Regions from separate parts of the Streptomyces sp. NBC_00234 genome, predicted to be linked through region 1. Evidence: riboswitches for the same ligand, from Rfam matches in the RefSeq annotation. Region 1 holds a riboswitch; the other holds the start of a gene.
The links. Region 1 has a riboswitch for glycine ahead of gcvT (glycine cleavage system aminomethyltransferase GcvT). Riboswitches for the same ligand answer to the same signal wherever they lie in the genome.
Positions count from the first base shown of each region.

Region 2: it holds a riboswitch for glycine, as region 1 does, so the genes downstream of both, gcvP (aminomethyl-transferring glycine dehydrogenase) here and gcvT (glycine cleavage system aminomethyltransferase GcvT) in region 1, are expected to answer to the same signal.

Region 1 covers NZ_CP108101.1:5,683,987-5,687,386, forward strand. Annotated here, with positions in the region: gene glyA (serine hydroxymethyltransferase) at 1-169, opposite strand, end outside; gene gcvH (glycine cleavage system protein GcvH) at 188-565, opposite strand; gene gcvT (glycine cleavage system aminomethyltransferase GcvT) at 666-1,793, opposite strand; glycine riboswitch at 1,951-2,048, opposite strand; gene OG230_RS25125 (AAA family ATPase) at 2,205-2,879, shown strand; gene OG230_RS25130 (enhanced serine sensitivity protein SseB) at 2,954-3,400, shown strand, end outside.
Region 2 covers NZ_CP108101.1:1,224,376-1,227,775, reverse strand. Annotated here, with positions in the region: gene OG230_RS05190 (DNA polymerase IV) at 1-874, shown strand, start outside; gene OG230_RS05185 (PRC-barrel domain-containing protein) at 796-1,167, opposite strand; glycine riboswitch at 1,301-1,397, shown strand; gene gcvP (aminomethyl-transferring glycine dehydrogenase) at 1,589-3,400, shown strand, end outside.

The DNA of each region.
Region 1 (3,400 bases):
CGGCGTACTTGTTGGTGAGGACGGAGCCCTGCGCCTCCATGACCGCGACCGGAGCGAAGTTCTCCGAGGCGATCATTTCGAGGGTGGACTGCTGACGGTGGAGCTCGGCGTCGACGGCGGCGGCGACGTCCGGGTCCAGCTCGTGGAGGGAGGAGTTGAGAAGCGACATCAGGGGATCCCTTGGGTCTCAGTTGCCGGAGAACTCGGTGTACTCGGCGGCGGAGAGCAGGTCCTCCGGCTCGTCCGCGACGCGTACCTTGAACAGCCAGCCGCCCTCGAAGGGAGCGGAGTTCACCAGCGACGGGTCGTCCACGACGTCCTGGTTCGCCGCGGTGACCTCACCGGTGACCGGCGAGTACAGGTCGCTGACGGACTTGGTCGACTCCAGCTCGCCGCAGGTCTCGCCCGCGGTCACCGTGTCACCGACCTCGGGGAGCTGGGCGTAGACGACATCGCCGAGCGCGTTGGCGGCGAACTCGGTGATACCGATCGTGGCCACACCGTCCTCGACGGCCGACAGCCACTCGTGCTCCTTGCTGTACCGCAGCTGCTGGGGGTTGCTCATGACCTGAATTCTCCTGTACGCGGGGGAGTGCTGATGAACGGTGGTCTTACGGTGTGAGACGCGACTGCGTCACGTCGGGGACGCCGGGATGTCCCGGATGTCACTTCTGGCGCTTGTAGAACGGCAGGGCCACGACCTCGTACGGCTCGTGGGTGCCGCGGATGTCGACACCGACGCCCGTCGTGCCGGGCGCGGCGTGCGCCGCGTCCACGTACGCCATCGCGATCGGCTTGCCCAGCGTGGGCGACGGGGCACCGGAGGTGACCTCGCCGACGACCTTGCCGTCGGCGACGACCTCGAAGCCGGCGCGGGGGACCCGGCGGCCCTCGGCGACCAGGCCGACGAGCTTGCGCGGCGGAGCGATCTCGGCGCGCTCGGCGGCGGCCTGCAGCGCCTCGCGCCCGACGAAGTCGCCCTCCTTCTCGAACTTCACCACCCGGCCGAGACCGGCGTCGAACGGGGTCAGCGCGGTGGTCAGCTCGTGCCCGTACAGCGGCATGCCCGCCTCCAGGCGCAGCGTGTCGCGGCAGGAGAGCCCGCACGGGATCAGGCCGACGGGGGCGCCGGCCTCGGTGAGGGCCTTCCACAGCTGCTCGGCGTGCTCGGGGGCGACGAAGAGCTCGAAGCCGTCCTCGCCGGTATAGCCGGTACGGGCGATCAGCGCGGGGACGCCGGCGACGGTGCCGGGCAGGCCGGCGTAGTACTTGAGTCCGTCGAGGTCGGCGTCCGTGACGGACTTGAGGATGCCGGGGGACTCCGGGCCCTGGACGGCGATCAGCGCGTACGCGTCGCGGTCGTCCCGCACGACGGCGTCGAAGCCGGCGGCGCGCTCGGTGATCGCGTCGAGGACGATCTGCGCGTTGCCCGCGTTCGCGACGACCATGTACTCGGTCTCGCCCAGGCGGTAGACGATCAGGTCGTCCAGGATGCCGCCGTCCTCGCGGCAGATCATGGTGTAGCGGGCGCGGCCGAGGCCGACCGTGCCGATGTTGCCGACGAGCGCGTGGTTCAGGAGGTCGACGGCCTGCGGGCCCGTGACCGTGATCTCGCCCATGTGCGACAGGTCGAAGAGACCGGCCTTCGTACGTACGGCGTTGTGCTCGTCGCGCTCACTGGCGTAGCGCAGCGGCATGTCCCAGCCCGCGAAGTCGGTCATGGTCGCGCCCAGCGAACGGTGCAGGGCGTCCAGCGCGGTATGGCGGGGGGCATTGCTCGGGGCAGTGCTCATGGATATGGCTCCAGGGCATGACGACAGAGGACGATCCCTCCCCATCTGTCATCGGAACCTGAGAGGTTCGCCGAGAGGCCCTGAAGGGGGTCAGTCCCCACAGAGGTCGGCTTGCACCTTGGGTGGAGCCGCGGAACGGCTCGCTTTTCAGATCTGCCTCATCCACGCGGTACGGGGCCTGAGAGATTCAAGGGAGGAACTTGCTCCTTCGGCGCCCGGCACACACAGTGTCCGGAACTCTCCCGCGCGGATTCAAACGGCCGGTATGCAGTTGGCGGGGTCATCATCGCACGGCATGCGGGAGAGTGGGGCGTCCGGTCCCTACGGATACGGGCCGGTGAGCCGCTTGTGCCGCATTACCTTTTCTTTACACTTCTTGGGCAGATGTGGGTCACCGGACAGGGGGAGGCGATGACGTTGCAGCGTTACGCGACGACCGCAGGGGTCGCGCACGGCGCGGTGCCGCCGCAGCAGGCGGTGCCCGTCCGCGAGACGCTGGGCACGCACGCACCCGTCGTGCGCGATCTGCGCAGCCGGGACGGGCGCAGCCCGCGCAGCCTGGACTTCGCCGCGGGTGATGTGGTGGTCGTCTCCGGGCTGCCCGGCAGCGGCAAGTCGACGCTGATCCGCCGCGCGGTGTCGGACCGGGCCATCGACTCCCAGGACACCAGGGACCGCTGGGCCCGCGCCCTGCCCGGTTTACTGCCGTACGCCCTCTACCGGCCCCTCGTCCGGCTCGCGCACTACACCGGGCTCTGGCAGACCCTGCGCTCCGGCGAGTCCGTCGTGGTCCACGACTGCGGTACGCAGACCTGGGTGCGGCGCTGGCTGGCCCGGCACGCCAGACGGCGGGGCCGCATCCTGCACCTCGTCCTGCTCGACGTCACCCCCGAGGTGGCCAGGGAGGGCCAGCTCGAGCGCGGACGCGGAGTCTCCGGGTACGCCTTCGCCCGCCACCGGCGCTCCGTCGGCCGGCTGATGCGCGACACGGAGACCGGCCTGCTGCCCGTGGGATGCGCCTCGGCCGTCCTGCTGGACCGTGAGGCGGTCGACGCGCTCGACCGGATCTCCTTCGCGCGCCCGTAGGGCCCCGGCCCGGAGCCCCTCGGCTCGTCTACCATCGCTGCCGCAGTGCATGACGAGAAGGGAACAGGGGACCAGTGGACAATCCGGCGCCTTTCGAGACGCAGCCGCACCACGGCTGGCCGGCCAACGAGCTCGAAGAAGTACTGGTGGCCTCCCTCGACGTGCCGGATGCGGGCGGCCGGCTGATCGAGGTTCTCGGCCGCAGTCAGGTCTGGGTGCCGCTGCCCAACGGCGGCAGCACCGCCAGCGCGGACCTCGATCTGCCGATGATGGACATCGGCGGCGCCGCGTACGTCCCCGTGTACAGCTCCGAGGCCCAGTTCCTGCTGTGCGTCGGCACCCACCTCTCCTTCGCCGTCGCGCCCGCGCGCGAGTTCGCCCGCGGGCTGCCCCCGCAGGTCGGCATCGCGGTGAATCCCGGCGGAGCCGTCGGTCTCCCGCTGCCGCCTCCGGCCGTGGCCGAACTGTGCCGGGCCGGCCGTACGCCCCTGGACGGCCCCGCCAGCGGTGGCCGGGTCACG
Region 2 (3,400 bases), 4.5 Mb from region 1:
TCTGCGACGGGCCGGGATGACCACCGTCCGCGACCTGGCCGATGCCGGCGAGGCGGAGCTCGTACGGCTGCTGGGAAAGGCGCACGGGGCCTCGCTGCACCTCATGGCGCTCGGGTACGACGACCGGCCCGTGGTGGCGGAGCGCGATGCCAAGTCCGTGTCGGTCGAGGACACCTTCGATGTGGACCTGCACGACCGGGTGCGCGTCAGGACCGAGGTGGAACGGCTCGCCGACCGGTGTGTGCGGCGGCTGAGGGCCGCGGAGCGGTCGGGGCGGACCGTCGTGCTCAAGGTGCGGCGCTACGACTTCTCGACGCTCACCCGCTCCGAGACCCTGCGGGGCCCCACGGATGACCCCACGGTCGTCAGGGAGGCCGCCGCGCGGCTGCTGGAGGCCGTCGACACCACCGGCGGCGTACGGCTGCTCGGAGTGGGCGTCACGGGGCTGGCGGACTTCACCCAGGAGGATCTGTTCGCGCAGGCCGCGGACGTGCTCAGCGCCGCCTCGGGGTCCGAGGCGGCGACCGGGACCGGAGCCGACGAGGAACCGGCGGAGGATCCCGGCGATGTCGCCGAGGAGACCCCCGAGCAGCTCGCCGCGCGGCGCTGGCCGGCGGGACACGACGTGCAGCACGGGACGTACGGCCACGGGTGGGTCCAGGGGAGCGGCGTGGGCCGGGTTACCGTGCGGTTCGAGGAGCCGGGCGACGCCCCGGGCCGGGTGCGCACGTTCCGGATCGACGACCCGGAGCTGCAGCCGGCCGAGCCGCTGCCGCTGGTGAGGGACCCGGTGGACTACTCCTCCTGGCCGGCCAGCCTGCCGAAGTCCCGGTCCGGGCCGGTTTCCTCGGGCGGCGGCGAGTCCAGGCCGTAGTGGCGGTAGAGCTGGAGCTCCTGTTCCGGTGAGAGATGCCTGCCGACGCCGAAGTCCGGCGCGTCCTTGATCAACGCGCGGTCGAAGGGGATGCGCAGCGCGTCGTCGACGAACTCGCTCGGTTCCAGCGGGACGAAGGCGTCCCTGCTGAACAGCCCGGTACGAACGGCCGCCCACTCGGGAACCCCGGTCGCGTCGTCGAGATAGACCTCATCCACCGTTCCGATCTTGGCGCCCTTGCGGTCGAATGCCTTGCGGCCGATCAGGCTGCGCGGATCGATATCGGTCTGCACGGTGCCTCCCACTGGTCGCAACAACTGAGGGTGGTTCCCCTATTACTCCACAAGCACTACGAAAGTGCAGATCGGGGGCGGCGGCCACTCGAGACGGCCGGGGTGTGCCCGCTGGTACGCTGGCAGTGGCTGCTGACCCCGTGCGGGAGAGTCCTCCGGTGAGAACCCGGAGGCGCCGAAGGAGCAAATCCTCCCCGGAATCTCTCAGGCCCCCGTACCGCACGGTTGAGGTCACTCTGGAAAGCAGGACGGGACTCGCACGGGCACATGCCGGCGCGGGACCCTTCCTCACCGACGGTGAAAGCCGGTACCCCTGGGATACCGGTGAAGCTCTCAGGTTGAGATGACAGAGGGGGAGGCCGTTCGGGCACCCACGCCGTGGTGCCCCTCGCAGGTCGTGACAGACCAGGAGGCCTCCATCATGACCCCCCGTCGCACTCCGCTCTCCCAGCTGGAGCAGGGCATTCCCTTCGAGCAGCGCCACATCGGGCCCGATGGCGAGGCCCAGGCGAAGATGCTCGCCCAGGTCGGCTACGGCTCCCTCGACGAGCTCACCGCCGCCGCGGTGCCCGACGTGATCAGGAGTGCGGAGGCGCTGAACCTCCCCGCCGCCCGCACCGAGGCCGAGGTGCTGGCCGAGCTGCGCTCCCTCGCCGACCGCAACCAGGTGCTGGCCCCGATGATCGGGCTCGGCTACTACGGCACCTTCACCCCGCCGGTGATCCTCCGCAACGTCATGGAGAACCCGGCCTGGTACACGGCGTACACCCCGTACCAGCCGGAGATCTCCCAGGGCCGCCTCGAGGCGCTCCTCAACTTCCAGACCATGGTCGCCGAGCTGACCGGGCTGCCGACCTCGGGCGCCTCCCTGCTCGACGAGGGCACCGCCGCCGCCGAGGCCATGGCGCTGGCGCGGCGCGTCGGCAAGGTGAAGAACGGCGTCTTCCTGGTCGACGCGGACACCCTGCCGCAGACGATCGCGGTGATAGAGACCCGTGCGGAGCCGACCGGAGTCGAGGTCCTCGTGGCCGACCTCTCCGAGGGCATTCCCGCGGAAGCCGCCGAGCGCGGTGTCTTCGGTGTGCTGCTCCAGTACCCGGGTGCCTCCGGAGCCGTCCGGGACATCAAGCCCGTCATCGAGCAGGCCCACGAGCTCGGCGCGATCGTGACCGTCGCCGCCGACCTGCTGGCCCTGACCCTGCTCACCTCGCCCGGCGAGCTGGGCGCGGACATCGCGGTCGGCACCACGCAGCGCTTCGGCGTGCCGATGGGCTTCGGCGGACCGCACGCCGGCTTCATGGCCGTACGCGAGAAGTTCGCCCGCTCCCTGCCCGGCCGTCTGGTCGGTGTCTCCGTGGACGCCGACGGCAACAAGGCGTACCGCCTGGCCCTCCAGACCCGCGAGCAGCACATCCGCCGGGAGAAGGCCACCAGCAACATCTGTACCGCTCAGGTGCTGCTCGCCGTGATGGCCGGCATGTACGCCGTCTACCACGGCCCCGACGGGCTGCGGACGATCGCCCGGCGCACGCACCGCTACGCCACGATCCTCGCCGAGGGCCTGCGGTCCGCCGGTGTCGACGTGGTGCACGGTTCCTACTTCGACACGATCACCGTGCGGGTTCCCGGCAAGGCCGCGGAGATCGTCTCGGAGGCCCGTGAGCGCGGTGTGAACCTGCGGCTCGTCGACGGCGACCTGGTCTCCCTCGCCTGCGACGAGACCACGACCCGTACGCAGGTCGCCGCTGTCTGGGCCGCCTTCGGCACCGACGGCGACGTCGAGGCGCTGGACGAGGTCGCCGCCGACACGCTGCCCGAGGGGCTGCTGCGCACCGACTCGATCCTTTCCCACCCCGTGTTCCACCAGCACCGTTCCGAGACGGCGATGCTGCGCTACCTGCGCAAGCTGGCCGACCGCGACTACGCGCTGGACCGCGGCATGATCCCGCTCGGCTCCTGCACGATGAAGCTGAACGCGACCACGGAGATGGAGTCGATCACCTGGCCCGAGTTCGGCGCGCTGCACCCCTTCGCGCCGGCCGAGCAGGCCCAGGGCTTCCTGACCCTGATCCGCGAGCTGGAGGAGCGCCTGGCCGAGGTCACGGGCTACGACGCCGTCTCCATCCAGCCGAACGCCGGCTCGCAGGGTGAGTTCGCCGGCCTGCTGGCCGTCCGCGCGTACCACCGCGCCAACGGCGACGAGGGGCGCACGGTCTGCCTGATCCCCTCCTCG